3 regions of the Roseateles sp. 22389 genome follow, and region 3 is predicted to be linked to each of the others. Evidence: predicted binding sites of a transcription regulator. Region 3 holds the regulator's gene; each other region holds the start of a gene.
The links. Region 3 encodes LexA, which represses DNA repair genes until DNA is damaged. Its sites were predicted from a motif close to ACTGTATNNNNATACAGT; they were not measured.

Region 1: the regulator LexA is predicted to act here: its motif matches at 1,459-1,476, upstream of ruvA (Holliday junction branch migration protein RuvA).
Region 2: the regulator LexA is predicted to act here: its motif matches at 1,100-1,117, upstream of ACTJKJ_RS08200 (putative DNA modification/repair radical SAM protein).

Annotation. Positions count from the first base shown of each region.
Region 1 covers NZ_JBQEOF010000018.1:87,665-92,297, reverse strand. Annotated here, with positions in the region: gene ACTJKJ_RS21320 (sensor histidine kinase) at 1-596, shown strand, start outside; gene ACTJKJ_RS21315 (response regulator) at 756-1,409, shown strand; gene ruvA (Holliday junction branch migration protein RuvA) at 1,520-2,089, shown strand; gene ruvB (Holliday junction branch migration DNA helicase RuvB) at 2,118-3,182, shown strand; gene ACTJKJ_RS21300 (porin) at 3,294-4,238, opposite strand; gene ACTJKJ_RS21295 (sterol desaturase family protein) at 4,364-4,633, opposite strand, start outside.
Region 2 covers NZ_JBQEOF010000004.1:299,924-304,556, reverse strand. Annotated here, with positions in the region: gene ACTJKJ_RS08205 (LysM peptidoglycan-binding domain-containing protein) at 1-971, shown strand, start outside; gene ACTJKJ_RS08200 (putative DNA modification/repair radical SAM protein) at 1,141-2,538, shown strand; gene ACTJKJ_RS08195 (TIGR03915 family putative DNA repair protein) at 2,535-3,446, shown strand; gene ACTJKJ_RS08190 (acyltransferase family protein) at 3,540-4,633, shown strand, end outside.
Region 3 covers NZ_JBQEOF010000004.1:105,663-110,295, reverse strand. Annotated here, with positions in the region: gene ACTJKJ_RS07380 (LamG-like jellyroll fold domain-containing protein) at 1-929, shown strand, start outside; gene ACTJKJ_RS07375 (MarR family winged helix-turn-helix transcriptional regulator) at 1,160-1,666, shown strand; gene ACTJKJ_RS07370 (organic hydroperoxide resistance protein) at 1,707-2,141, shown strand; gene ACTJKJ_RS07365 (asparaginase) at 2,280-3,212, opposite strand; gene lexA (transcriptional repressor LexA) at 3,327-4,004, shown strand; gene ACTJKJ_RS07355 (helix-hairpin-helix domain-containing protein) at 4,022-4,327, shown strand; tRNA gene ACTJKJ_RS07350 (tRNA-Asp) at 4,420-4,496, opposite strand; tRNA gene ACTJKJ_RS07345 (tRNA-Asp) at 4,599-4,633, opposite strand, start outside.

The sequences.
Region 1 (4,633 bases), on a different contig from region 3:
AGGTCGCCGAGGCCAAGCTGGAGCAGGTCACCGAGCGCGAGCGCAAGCGCATCGCCGCCGACCTGCACGACGACCTCGGCGCCAAGCTGCTGACCATCGTCCACACCAGCGAGTCGGACCGCATCTCGACGCTGGCGCGCGAGGCGCTCGAGGAAATGCGGCTGTCGGTGCGCGGCCTGACCGGCAAGCCGGTCCAGTTGCTGGACGCGCTCGGCGACTGGCGCGCGGAGGTCGTCTCCCGGCTGGCCCAGGCCAACATCCTGGCGGAATGGAAATCGCCGGCCGAGGACATCGAGCACACCTTCCCCGCGCGCGCCTACGTGCAGACCACGCGCATCCTGCGCGAATCGGTCAGCAACATCATCAAGCACAGCGGCGCGACGCATTGCGTGATCAGCTGCTCGGCCCAGGACGGCTACTTCTCGGTGGTGATCCAGGACAACGGCCAGGGCATCCCGCTCGAGCTGGAAGGTCGCCTGGACAAGGGACACGGCATGGCCAGCATGAAGGCGCGCGCCAAGCAGATGCATGGCCAGTGCCTGGTCGAATCCGGCCCCGGCTGGGGCACGGTGATCCGGCTGACCATCCCGCTTTGAGGCGCGCCGGCTGCAAAGCCGCCTGCGGCGTGATCCATTGCCGACGACGCCACACTCCGGCGCCGATCCGGATGGTCAGCCCGCCGAGAAAGCCGTACCGTTGCAAACACCCGCCAGGCAGCCTGCCGGCGCCTCATTCCTGAGCAAGAATCCCGCGCCATGAACCACATCCTGCTGCTCGAAGACATTCCCGAAATCCGCGCCTGGCTCAAGGTCCTGGTCAAACAGGTCTTCGCCAACGCGGTGGTCACCGAATGCTCGCGGGTGCAGGACGCGCTGCAGCAGGTCAGCACGCAGCGCTTCACGCTGGCGCTGCTGGACCTGGGCCTGCCCGACGGCTCCGGCGTGGACGTGATCTCGGCGCTGCGCGAGAAGCAGCCGGAGGTCCAGTCGGTCATCGTCACCATCCACGACGACGACGAGCACCTCTTCCCCGCGCTGCAGGCCGGCGCCTTCGGCTACCTGCTCAAGGAGCAGTCGCGCGAGCTGCTGGTCGAGCAGCTGCAGCGCATCAGCCAGGGCGAGCCGCCGCTGTCGCCGTCGATCGCGCGCAAGGTTATCGCCTACTTCACCTCGCAGCGCCGGCCGCAGGCGGCGCAGGTGTTGCACGAGGTCTCGCTGACCGACCGCGAAACCGAGGTGCTGCTGCGCGTGGCCAAGGGCTTCACGCTGCCGGAGATCGGCGTGCAGCTGGGCCTGTCGCGCCACACGATCGCGGACTACGTCAAGCAGATCTATCGCAAGCTCAATGTGAGCTCGCGCGCCGAGGCCGCGTTGGAAGCGCAGCGCCTGGGCCTGTTCGGCCGCAACTGAGCGCCGCGCCGGCCGCGCGCCGGGCGGGGTTCTCAGGCCTCGGGAAAATACTGGACAAACATCCAGCGAAACGCCCGCCGGGCGCCGCCGAACGCGGATAATCCGCGCCCATGATCGGCAAGCTCACCGGCGTCATCGCGGAAAAGTCGCCCCCGCAGGTTCTCATCGACGTGCAAGGCGTCGGCTACGAAGTCGACGTGCCGATGAGCACCTTCTTCAACCTGCCGAACCTGGGCGAGCGCGCCACGCTGTTGACCCACCTCAGCATCCGCGAGGACGCCCATGTGCTGTTCGGCTTCCTCACCGCCGAGGAACGCGCCACCTTCCGCCTGCTGATCAAGATCAGCGGCGTGGGACCGAAGATGGCGCTGTCGCTGCTGTCGGGCATGTCGGTCGGCGACCTGGCGCAGGCGGTGTCGCGTCAGGAGGCCGGACGGCTGGTCAAGGTGCCGGGCATCGGCAAGAAGACCGCCGAGCGGCTGCTGCTGGAACTCAAGGGCAAGCTCAGCCCCGACCTGTCGCAGCCGGTGGCGATCGCGAACGACGCGCAGGCGGACATCCTGCAGGCGCTGGTGGCCCTGGGCTACAGCGAAAAGGAAGCCGGCGCCGCGCTCAAGACGCTGCCGGCGGACGTCGGCGTCAGCGACGGCATCAAGCTGGCGATGAAGCACCTGTCATGATCGGCCCCCAGCCGCCCCGCCCCTCGCCATGAGCATCCAGACCGACGACTTCACCCCCGCGCCGCAGCAGGCCCGCCTGATCAGCGCCCATCCCGCCTCGCCCAACGAGGACGCGATCGAGCGTGCGCTGCGGCCCAAGCTGCTCGATGAATACGTCGGCCAGGCCAAGGCGCGGGAGCAACTGGAGATCTTCATCGGCGCCGCCAAGAAGCGGCGCGAGGCGCTCGACCATGTGCTGCTGTTCGGGCCCCCCGGCCTGGGCAAGACCACGCTGAGCCACATCGTCGCCGCGGAGCTGGGCGTGAACCTGCGCCAGACCAGCGGGCCGGTGCTGGAGAAACCCAAGGACCTGGCGGCCATCCTGACCAACCTCGAGCGCAACGACGTGCTCTTCATCGACGAGATCCACCGGCTGTCGCCGGTCGTCGAGGAAATCCTGTACCCGGCGCTGGAGGACTACCAGATCGACATCATGATCGGCGAGGGCCCGGCGGCCCGCTCGATCAAGCTGGACCTGCAGCCCTTCACCCTGGTCGGGGCCACGACGCGCGCCGGCATGCTGACCAACCCGCTGCGCGATCGCTTCGGCATCGTGGCGCGGCTGGAGTTCTACACCGCCGACGAGCTGCAGCGCATCGTGACGCGCTCAGCCTCGCTGCTCGGCGCGGCGATCGAGCCGGCCGGGGCGCTCGAAGTGGCGCGGCGCTCGCGGGGCACGCCGCGGATCGCCAACCGGCTGCTGCGCCGCGTGCGCGACTACGCCGAGGTCAAGAGCGACGGCACCATCACCCGCACCATCGCGGAGAAGGCGCTGGCGATGCTGGACGTCGATCCGCTGGGCTTCGACCTGATGGACCGCAAGCTGCTGGAGGCGGTGGTGCACCGCTTCGACGGCGGCCCGGTGGGGCTGGACAACGTCGCCGCCGCCATCGGCGAGGAGCCGGGCACCATCGAGGACGTCATCGAGCCCTATCTGATCCAGCAAGGTTTCCTGCAGCGCACGCCGCGGGGACGGATCGCGACGCTCGCGGCCTATCGCCACCTCGGCGTGGCGCCGCCCAAGCAGGCGGGGCAGCTGTTCGACCTCGAGTAATCGAATCAGGGGATCGGTCACGGGACGCGGCGGCGAGCGCCGCGCCACCGAACGACGGCACCAATGAAAAAGGCGCTCCGAAGAGCGCCTTTGTCGTGCCTGATCCGGGGATCAGAAGTTGTGGCGAATGCCCAGAGCGAACGAGTTCAGGTCGTCGGCCTTGTTCGCGGTGGTGGCGTCCACGGCGGTGTAGAAGGCGTAGAGCTTGGTGCGCTTGCTCAGGTTGTAGTTGTAGGCCAGCGTGTACTGCTTGCCGCCGTTGCGGCCGCCGTTGAACGAGGAGCCACCGGCCTTGGTGCCACCGACGTTCAGGTGGAATTCCGACTGGCCCATCGTGTACATCACGGCGGCGCGGCCGATCCAGCGCGTGTCCTTGCCCAGCGAGCGCGAGTCGTCTTCACGCTGCGCGTAGCCGCCGAAGGTGAAGGCGCCCAGTTCGTACAGGCCGCGGATGGCCCACTGGTTGGCGTCGCCCTGCTTGCTGTAGCCAGCGCCCAGGTGCAGCGGGCCCTGGTCGTAGTTCAGCGCCACGTCGTAGCCGCGCGGATCGACGCCTTCACCGGCGTGCAGCGCGAACTCGGCGTTGAAGCCGCTGACGTTCGGGGTGAAGTAGCCGACCTTGTTGGTCTGCGTGAAGCCAGCGCCCGAGTACAGCTTGTCTTCCGACGTGCCGGTGTCGTGGTTGTGCATCGACACGTAGTCGGCGGTGGCGTAATAGGAGCCCGGGGTCCAGCGGCCCAGACGGACGGCGCCGAAGTCACCGGACAGCTGCACGCTGGCTTCACGGTTCCAGAACGCCGAGCTGGTCTGGCGGCCGTCGTCCGAGTTCAGGCCGTGCTCCAGGGCGAAGCTGGCCTTCAGGCCGCCACCCAGGTCTTCCGTACCCTTGAAGCCCAGACGGGAGTTGTTGTTGATCACCGAGGCAACGCGGTCGCGGTTGCCGGTCTTGATGCTTTCCACCGAGGTGTTGATGCGGCCCCAGAGCGTGACGGAGCTTTGCGCGAACACCGGTGCGGAGAGAGCCGCGATGGCCGCAGCGATTGCAATCTTCTTCATATCCACCTTCATCAGTTGGAGGTTTCAGCCGGTCTGGCTCAATGGCGGTACTGCAAGGTGTGCGGAGTATAGAAGTGCGTTGCACGCACCCATAACACTCGACGCGAAATTGCAACAGTTCCCCGTTAGGGGTGGGATCCAGGCGGCAAAGGTGTAAGCAGACGGGCCGTCAGCACCTGTCCGGCGAGCAGTCCGGCCAGCGCGGCAAGCTGCCCCGCAGTACCGAGCCGGTGGGCGTTCCAGAGGAACAGCGCCACCGCGCCGAGCATCAACAGGAACATCGCCGCGGCCGCCCCGGCGTGCGCGGGCGCGACCGCCGGGTCGAAGAGCGCCCGCGCCCGGGGGTCGTAGCCGGGCGCTATGCGAGCGCCGAGGCCGGGCTCCCAATGCGCCGG
Region 2 (4,633 bases), 190 kb from region 3:
CCCCCTCGATTGCCGCCGCGCTGCGAGGTGGTGCGCCATCCGCCCTGTCGGCCGTCTCGGTGCTGCTGCTGAGCCTGGCCCTGGCGGCCTGCCAGACGCCCGCGCCCGCGCCGCCGCCGCCCGAACCGGTGGTGACGGCGCCGCCTCCGCCGCCCCCGCCGCCGGAGCCGGTCCCGCCGACGCCCGCCGAGCAGGCCCTGGCGCAGAAGACCGCGATGCAGTCGATCGAATTGCTGGAAGCCGGCCAGGAAGACCAGGCCCGCGCCGAGTTGCATCGCGCGCTGCAGCTGGATCCCGGCAACAAGCTGGCCAACAGCCTCATGAAGCAGATCACCGCCGACCCGGTGGCGCTGCTGGGCCGCGAGTCCTTCGCGTACACGGTGCAGTCCAGCGACACCCTGTCGCGGATCGCCGGCCGCTTCATGGGCGACATCTACGCCTTCTACATCCTGGCCCGCTACAACGACATCCGCGTGCCGCGCCAGGTCGCCGGCGGCCAGGTGCTGCGCATCCCCGGCAAGCCGCCGGCGGGTCCGCTGTATCCGCGCCCCTCGGCGCGCCCCGATCCGAAGGCCGCCGCGCCGGCCGCGCCGCCCGCGACCGTGGCCGCCGCTCCGGCGCCCGCCGCCCCGCCCGCGCCGCCGCCCGTGGCCGAGCTGTCGCCCGGCGAGAAGGCCATGCGTGCCGGTGATGCGCACGAGCGCGCCGGCCGCATGGACAAGGCGCTGGAGGAGTTCCGCCGCGCCGAGGCCGCCGATCATCCCGGCGCCGCCGCCCGCATCGAGGCGCTGCGCAAGAAGCAGATCGCCCGGGCCACGCTGAACGCGCGCACCGCCTTCGCCAAGCAGGACCTGGCCGGCGCGATCCGCGGCTGGGACACGGTGCTGCAGCTCGACCCGGACAACGAGCTGGCCAAGCTGGAACGCCAGAAGGCCGTCACGCTGAAGGCCAAGGCCGACCAGCTGAAGTGACACCGCGCCGCTGCGACGGCGTCGGACACCCCAAGGAAGAGGCGCCGCGTGCGCCTCTTTTGCATGGGCGCTCGCCGGCGGAATCCCCTCGCAGGCGGCCGGTGAGGCGAGAGCTGGATGACTCAATTACTGTATATTCATACAGTTGTTTGTCATTCCCGCGCGCCCCATGGACCTCGACCGCAAGCTCGCCATCCTGGCCGACGCCGCCAAGTACGACGCCTCCTGCGCATCCAGCGGCACCGACCGGCGCGATTCCGTCGGCGGCGCCGGCATCGGCTCGACGGAAGGCATGGGCATCTGCCACAGCTACGCGCCCGACGGCCGCTGCATCTCGCTGCTCAAGATCCTGCTGACCAACCATTGCCAGTACGACTGCCTGTACTGCGTCAACCGGTCGTCGAGCAACGTGGCGCGGGCGCGCTTCAGCGTCGAGGAGGTCGTGCGGCTGACGCTGGACTTCTACCGCCGCAACACCATCGAGGGCCTGTTCCTCAGCAGCGGGATCATCAAGAGCCCCGACCACACCATGGAACAGGTGGTGCGGGTGGCGCAGACGCTGCGCGAGGTGCATGACTTCCGCGGCTACATCCACCTCAAGACCATCCCGGATGCCAGCGACGAGCTGCTGCGCCGGGCCGGCCGGTATGCCGACCGGCTCAGCATCAACGTCGAGATGCCCACCGAGGCTGGCCTGAAGCAGCTCGCGCCCGAGAAGGACACGAGCGCGATCCACCGCTCGATGGGCCGGCTGAGGCTGCACATCGACGAGGCCCGCGAGGCGCGGGCGTCAGCGGGGGGATCAACCGGCGGATCGACCGGTGGGTTGTCGGTCGGGTCAACCGTCGGGTCCACTGGCGCGACAACCGGCACGACAGCCGGCGAGGCGCCGATCCGCGTGATCCCGGGCGCCGCGCCGCGCCCCGCGCGGCCGCCCCGATTCGCCCCGGCGGGCCAGAGCACGCAGATGATCGTCGGCGCCGACGACAGCGACGACTGCAGCATTCTGCGCAGCAGCGCCGCGCTCTACGGGCGCTTTCGCATGCGGCGCGTCTATTACTCGGCGTTCAGCCCCATCCCCGATGCCGCGCGGGCCCTGCCGCTGAAGGCGCCGCCGCTGGTGCGCGAGCACCGCCTCTACCAGGCCGACTGGCTGATGCGCTTCTACGGCTTCGACCACGAGGAGATCGTCGACGACGGCACCGGGCTGCTGCGGCTGGACGTCGATCCCAAGCACGCCTGGGCGCTCGCGCATCCGGAGCGCTTCCCGGTCGACCTCAACCAGGCGCCGCGGGAACTGCTGCTGCGGGTGCCCGGCCTGGGCGTCGGATCGGTCGACCGGCTGATCGCCGCCCGTCGGCTGCGCCGGGTGCGGGCCGAGGACCTGCGTCACATGAAGCTGCCGGTGCGCCGCGTGTTGCCGTTCGTCATCGTCGACGGTCATCGTCCCGGCGCGGCGCTGCCGGCCGCCACACGCGCCAGTGGCGCAGCGCACGTCGACGCGGGCACGGGCGTGGTCGGGGGCGTTGTCGCGGCCGCTCCGGCACAGCTGGGGCTGTTCGGATGATCCGCGTGCGGCTCGATGGACCCGTCGACTTCGACGGCTTCCGACTCGCCGCCCGGCGCCTGGTGCTGGACGGCGTGGCGCCGGAGACCGTCGAGTGGACCACCGGCGAGGACGGCGGCGACCTCTGGTCGACCGCGGAGGACGGCGATGCGGATACTGCTGGCGCCGCCGGCGCCGCCAGCGCCGCCGAGTCCATCGACGACCGGTCGCGAAGGACCACGTCGGAGGCGCGCGCCGCGAGCGCCGCATTCACGGTGCCGGCCTCGTTCCTGTCGCTGTGCCATTCCGCCCTGCTGCATCGCGAGCCGCGCCGCTTCGAACTCCTGCATCGCCTGCTGTCGCGCCTGAGGACCGATCCCGCGCGCTGGCACGACCGTTTCGACGAGGACCGCCGCCACGCGGAGCGGCTCGCGCGCGAGGTGCGGCACGAGATCCACAAGACCCATGCCTTCGTGCGCTTCGTCCCGGTCGAGGACACCGACGGCGAACGCCTGGTCGCCTGGTTCGAGCCCGAGCACCACGTGCTCGAGGCCGCCTCGCCCTTCTTCGCGCGGCGCTTCGCCAACCTGCGCTGGACCATCCTGTCGCCGCGCGTCTCGATGCACTGGGACGGCGTCCGGCTGTGCGCCGGCCCGGGGGCGCGGCGGGAGACGGCGCCGCCGCCGGACGCCGGCGCGGCGCTGTGGCTGACCTACTACCGCAGCATCTTCAATCCGGCGCGGCTGAAGCTGGCCATGATGACCCGCGAGATGCCGCGCCGTTACTGGGCCAACCTGCCGGAGGCCGCGCTGATCGAGCCGCTGGTCGCGCAGGCCGACGGGCGGGTGCGCGACATGCTGGACGCCGGACCGACCACACCGCGCCGCATTCGTCCGATCGTGCTACCACCCCGCGGCTCGACGACGTAACGCCCGTCACTCCCATGAGCGGCCGCGCCGACGCCAGGCGCCGCTAACATCCGCGCCGCCATCCTTCTCGGCGGCCTGGTGCCGCTGCTCCGCATGACCGACACCACGCCGCGCAACTTCGCCATCGACTGCCTGCGTGGCGTGGCCATCCTGCTGGTGGTGGTCCACCACCTGGCCCTGCCCTTCCGCCTGCCGCTGGCGCCCAGCCTGGCCGGAGCCTGGCTGCCCAAGCGCCTGATCGACGCGATCAGCTTCAACGGCTACGAGGCGGTGTTCATCTTCTTCGTGATCTCGGGCTTCCTGATCACGACCCGCCTGCTGGCGCGCGATGGCGACCTGCGCCGGGTCGACCTGCGCGCCTTCTACCGCGCCCGCGCCACGCGCATCCTGCCGCTGCTGCTGGTGATGCTGGCGTTGCTGTCGACCCTGGCCCTGCTGGGCGTGCCGGGTTTCGCGCCGGGCGAGCGGCAGTCGCTGGCCGGCCTGCTGGGCTCGGCGCTGAGCTTCACCTTCAACTGGTATGAAGGCCGCACCGGCTGGGCGCCGGCGGCCTGGGACGTGCTGTGGTCGCTGTCGATCGAGGAGGTCTTCTACGTCGGCTTCCCGCTGCTGTGCCTGGCGCTGCCCCGGCCGCTGCTGGTGGCGGCGCTGGTGGCGCTGGCGCTCGCCCTGGTGCCGCTGAGGTCGCTGGTCCCGACGAGCGACGAGGTCTGGTGGGAGAAGGCCTACCTGCCCGGCATGTCGGCGATCGCCTGGGGCGTGCTGGCGGCGCTGCTCGCGCGGCACTGGCGGCCGGGCGCGCGCGAGGCTCGCCTGCTCGCGGTGCTGGGCGGCGTCGGCCTGCTGCTGGTGATCGGCTGGGGCGAGCTCGTCCACCGCCATCTCTTCAAGGGCGGCATGTACGTCCTGTGCGTCGGCACCGCCGCGCTGCTGATCGCCGCGGTCGCGCATCCACCGGAGCCCCGCCGTGGCGGGCGATGGCTCGCCCGCATGGGCGCGCTCAGCTATGAGCTCTACCTGAGCCACATGCTGGTCGTGCTCGGCACGGTGGCGCTGTATCGCGCCGTGATGGGCGCGTCGCAGGCCTGGACCTTCGTGGTCTACGCGCCGGCGGTGGCGGCCTGCGTGCTGCTGGCGGGGGTGCTGGAGAAGACCGTGTCCGGTCCCCTGCTCCGCCGCTGGCGCAG
Region 3 (4,633 bases):
GACGGGCCCGAGAAGGCGCGGCGGAGCTGAGCTGGTGGGGCAGCGCCGGCGCGCGCAGCTACGACGTCCTGCGAGCCGGCCAGTCCGGCGGCCCGTACGCTCCGGTGGCCACCGGCATCTCGGATCTGCCCACCTACCTCGACCGGCCCGCCCAGGGCGGGGAGTACTACTACGTCGTCGTCGGCCGCGACGCTTCCGGCAGCACGACCAACCGCTCCAACGAAGTACGGATCAACACCGGGGCCGCGAAGCTGCGCGCCACGCTGAACTTCGGCAGCGACACCGGCAGCTATGAACACGATCCGGCCAGCGGTCGCGTGGTCGGCCGATTGGTGGGCGGCGCGGCACGGGTCACCAGCAAGCTGGGCCGGGCCGTCGACCTCGACGGCAAGACCGGCGCCATCGAACTGCCCGACGAGATCCTGCGGAGCACCGGCGACTTCTCGTTCGCGACCTGGGTCTACTGGCGCGGCGGATCCGGCAATCAGCGCATCCTGGACATCGGCATCAACTCGACCCGCTACATGTTCCTGACACCCTCGGCGGGCGGCGCGCTGAAGGCCTCGATCAGCCTGTACAGCTGGGCCTACGACGGCCAGGATGCCGTGACCGCCCCCGCGCTCAAGACCAACGAATGGCACCACGTCGCCATCACGCTGTCGGGCACCGGCTGCGCCACCTCGAGCGGCCCGTTGTGCGCCGCGGGCCAGGGCGGCAACACGATGACGCTCTACCTCGACGGCAAGCAGGTCGGACAGACCCGCGGCGTGCTCTTCACGCCCGGCGATCTGGGCTACACCCGCAATAACGCCCTAGGGCGTTCGCAATACACAGGCGACCCGCTCTTCAACGGCATGCTGGACGACGTGCGCTTCTATGACGGCGCCCTGACCGCGGCGGAAGTGGTGACGCTCTACCAGCAGCGCTAAGGGCGGTCCGGCCCGCCCGGCTTTGCTGAATCACCCCTTCCCGGCCCCCCCGCTTTCCGGGATCGCCCCGCTCCGGTTTCCCCTCGATCGATTCCGCCAATCGATGGGAAAGACCATTTCAATTGTACGCAATTGAATTGCTCGCTAAAGTTCACCCCATGCCGAAGACGAACCACCCCGGCCCCCATGACGTCGCCGCCCCGACCGGCGCCGCTGGCGGCCAGCCCTCGATGCCCGCCGGCACCGACTGGCTGAAGCTGGACGTTCAGCTGTGCTTCGCGCTGTATTCGACCTCGCTGGCGATGACCAAGCTCTACAAGCCCCTGCTGGCGCCGCTGGGCCTGACCTACCCGCAATACCTCGTGATGCTGGTACTGTGGGAAACGGAGGGCCTGGGCGTCTCGGAGCTGGGACAGCGTCTGAGCCTGGATTCCGGCACGCTCACACCGCTGCTGAAGCGGCTCGAGGCCAGCACGCTGATCGAGCGCCAGCGCGCCCGCGGCGACGAGCGCCGCGTCGAGATCCATCTGACCGCCGCCGGCCGCGCATTGCGCGATCAGGCGGTCGGCATTCCCGAGCAGTTGGCCTGCGCCAGCGCCTGCGGGCCGGCCGAGCTCGAATCGCTGACACGCCGTCTGCAGGCCTTGCGCACCAACCTGCTGACCCATCTCGCCGCCAATTCCGCCGCCGATCCCGCCGCGCTCACCGAGAGCGATGCCGAGGACGGCAATCCCTGACCCCCAAGCGTTCTTTCCCCTCACCACCAAGGAGCCCCACATGGCCATCGAAAAAGCCCTCTACACCGCCACCGCCACCGCCACCGGCGGCCGCTCCGGCACCGCGCAATCGTCGGACGACCGCCTGAAGGTCCAGCTGTCCACGCCCAAGGCGCTGGGCGGCGACGACGGCGCCGGCACCAACCCGGAACAGCTGTTCGCCGCAGGCTATTCCGCCTGCTTCATCGGCGCGATGAAGGCCGTCTCGGCCCGCAACAAGGTCGCCCTGCCGGCCGAAGTCTCGATCACCAGCGAAGTCGGCATCGGCCCCCACGCCAACAAGCCGGGCGCCTTCGGCATCGCCGTGGCGATGAAGATCTCGGTGCCGGGCATGGACCGCGCCCAGCTGGAAAAGCTGGTGGCCGACGCCCACGAGGTCTGCCCCTACTCGAACGCCACCCGCGGCAACGTCGACGTCACGCTGACGATCGTCTAAGCCTTCCGCGGCGCCCGGTCACCACCGGGTCGAGCACAAAGAAAAGCGCCGGTCATGCCGGCGCTTTTTCATTCATGGGTCCAGCCGTCGACGCTTCGCTCCGTCGCGACCGACGAAGCCACTCGCGACGGCTGTGGTTCAGCGTTGCAGCAGGCTAAGCATCAACTCGACGCGCGCCGCCCACGGCGACAGCGCGGCGGCGGGCTCATCGCTGGCGCCCACGATGCGTCCCTGCGCGCACCGCGTCGTCCGCCACACCGGCACGCCGGCCTCCTTGAGCGCGCGCACCGGCGCCTCGAGCGCCTGATTCACCGTGCCGTTGCCCGTGCACGCCAGCACCAGCCCCTGGAGACCGGCCGCTCGCCAGGCTTCGAGCGACCGCGCATCGGCGCCCGCATGGCTGGCGAGCACCTCCACCCAGGGCCACTGGGCCGCGTTCTCCGGCAGCAGCGCCGCGCCGAGCGCCTCGCCCGCCGGCCAGTCGCGGAAGCGCCGCACGACGCCCTCCTCCACCACGGCCAGCGGCCCGGCGTCAGGCCCTGCCTCGAAGGCGTCGAGCCGGTAGCTGTGCGTCTTGCGCAGTTCGAGCCCGGACCAGACCTGGCCCGCCACGACGGCGATGACGCCTCGCACGGCTTCGCTCTCGGCAACGGCGACGGCGTCCAGCAGGTTCTGCGGACCATCCGCCTGGATGGCGGTCGCCGGCCGCATCGCGGCGGTCAGCACGACCGGCTTCTCCGGCGCCAGCACGCGCTGCAACAGGTAGGCGGTCTCTTCCAGCGTGTCGGTGCCGTGCGTAATCACCACGCCGCGGACCTCGGGCCGGTCCAGGTGCTCCCGCACCCGCTTCGCCAGCCGCGCCCAGGTGGCGTGATCCATGTCCTTGCTGTCGAGCTGGGCCAGCTGTTCAGCCTCCAGCGACTTCGCCGCGAGCGCCGGGACCGCCTTTACCAGCGACTCCACCGATAGCGAACCCGCCTTGTAGCCGACGTTGTCCGTGGCGCTGCCGGAGGCGCCGGCGATCGTCCCGCCGGTGCCGATGATCACGAGGGTCTGGGGCGCACTTTGCAATTTGTCGTCTCCTGTATAAAAATCCAGATGCTGGATGGATTCTCAGGCGGCTTTCGAACCCTCGAAGCCGTTTTGCATTCCAACCAGTCCTCCATGGAATAAAGGCCTGTGCTCGTGGATACACCGCCCAAACTCACCGCCCGCCAACAACAGATCTTCGATCTGGTCCGCGACAGCATCGAGAGCACCGGCTCGCCGCCCACGCGCGCCGAGATCGCGCAGCAACTCGGCTTCAAGTCCGCGAACGCCGCCGAAGAACACCTGCAAGCGCTCGCCCGCAAGGGCGTCATCGAACTGGTGGGGGGCACCGCGCGCGGCATCCGCCTGCCGTCGACCGCGCTGCGCCAGGTCAACCGCGCCCGGGAGCACAGCCAGTTCGCCCTGCCGTTGGCGAGCCTGGCGCAACTGACGCTGCCGCTGGTCGGCCGGGTCGCTGCCGGCGCGCCCATCCTCGCCGAGGAACATGTGGAGCAGCACTATAGCGTCGACCCCTCGATGTTCGCGAAGGCGCCGGACTTCCTGCTGCGCGTGAAAGGCATGAGCATGAAGGACATCGGCATCATGGACGGCGACCTGCTGGCCGTGAAGAAGATCAGCGAAGCGCGCAATGGCCAGGTCGTCGTCGCGCGCCTGGGTGACGAGGTCACCGTGAAGCGCTTCCAACGCCATCCGGACGGCATCCGACTTCTGCCGGAGAACGCCGATTTCGCCCCGATCGAGGTCACGCCGGATGAGCAGTTCGCCATCGAAGGCCTGGCCGTCGGATTGATCCGCTCCGGCGGGTTTCACTGAGCGGGTACGAGTGCCGCATGGCTGCGCGAAAGACGCACACGAAAGCGGCTTCGGCCGCTGAATGCCTCACGCTGCGGCAAATTCCCAACATCGGTCCCGCGATGGTTCGGGATTTTGAATCGATGGGGATTCGGCAACCTGCGGACCTCATCGGCGCCGATGCATTTGCGCTCTATCAGCGGATTTGCAAACTGACCGGCCAGCGCCACGATCCCTGCGTGCTGGATACCTATATGGCGGCCGTCGATTTCATGAACGGCGCCTCGCCCAGAGATTGGTGGAGTTATACCGCCCAGCGCAAGCGCGAGTATCCGGACCTCTGAATATTCCGCGGGCGTGACCCGCCTTAACCAGAATGAGACCAGAACGGGCAAAGAAAAAACCCTGCCGAATTGCATCGACAGGGTTTCAATATTGGCGGAGTGGACGGGGCTCGAACCCGCGACCCCCGGCGTGACAGGCCGGTATTCTAACCAACTGAACTACCACTCCAGATACGACGCTGTTGAGCGCGTCGATATCGTTCGCGAACAAGTTTCGCTGCAAGCCAACGGATCCATTCGGAACCGCGATGCAGCCAAGCCTTGTCAAACTTGGCGTCCCCTAGGGGATTCGAACCCCTGTAATCA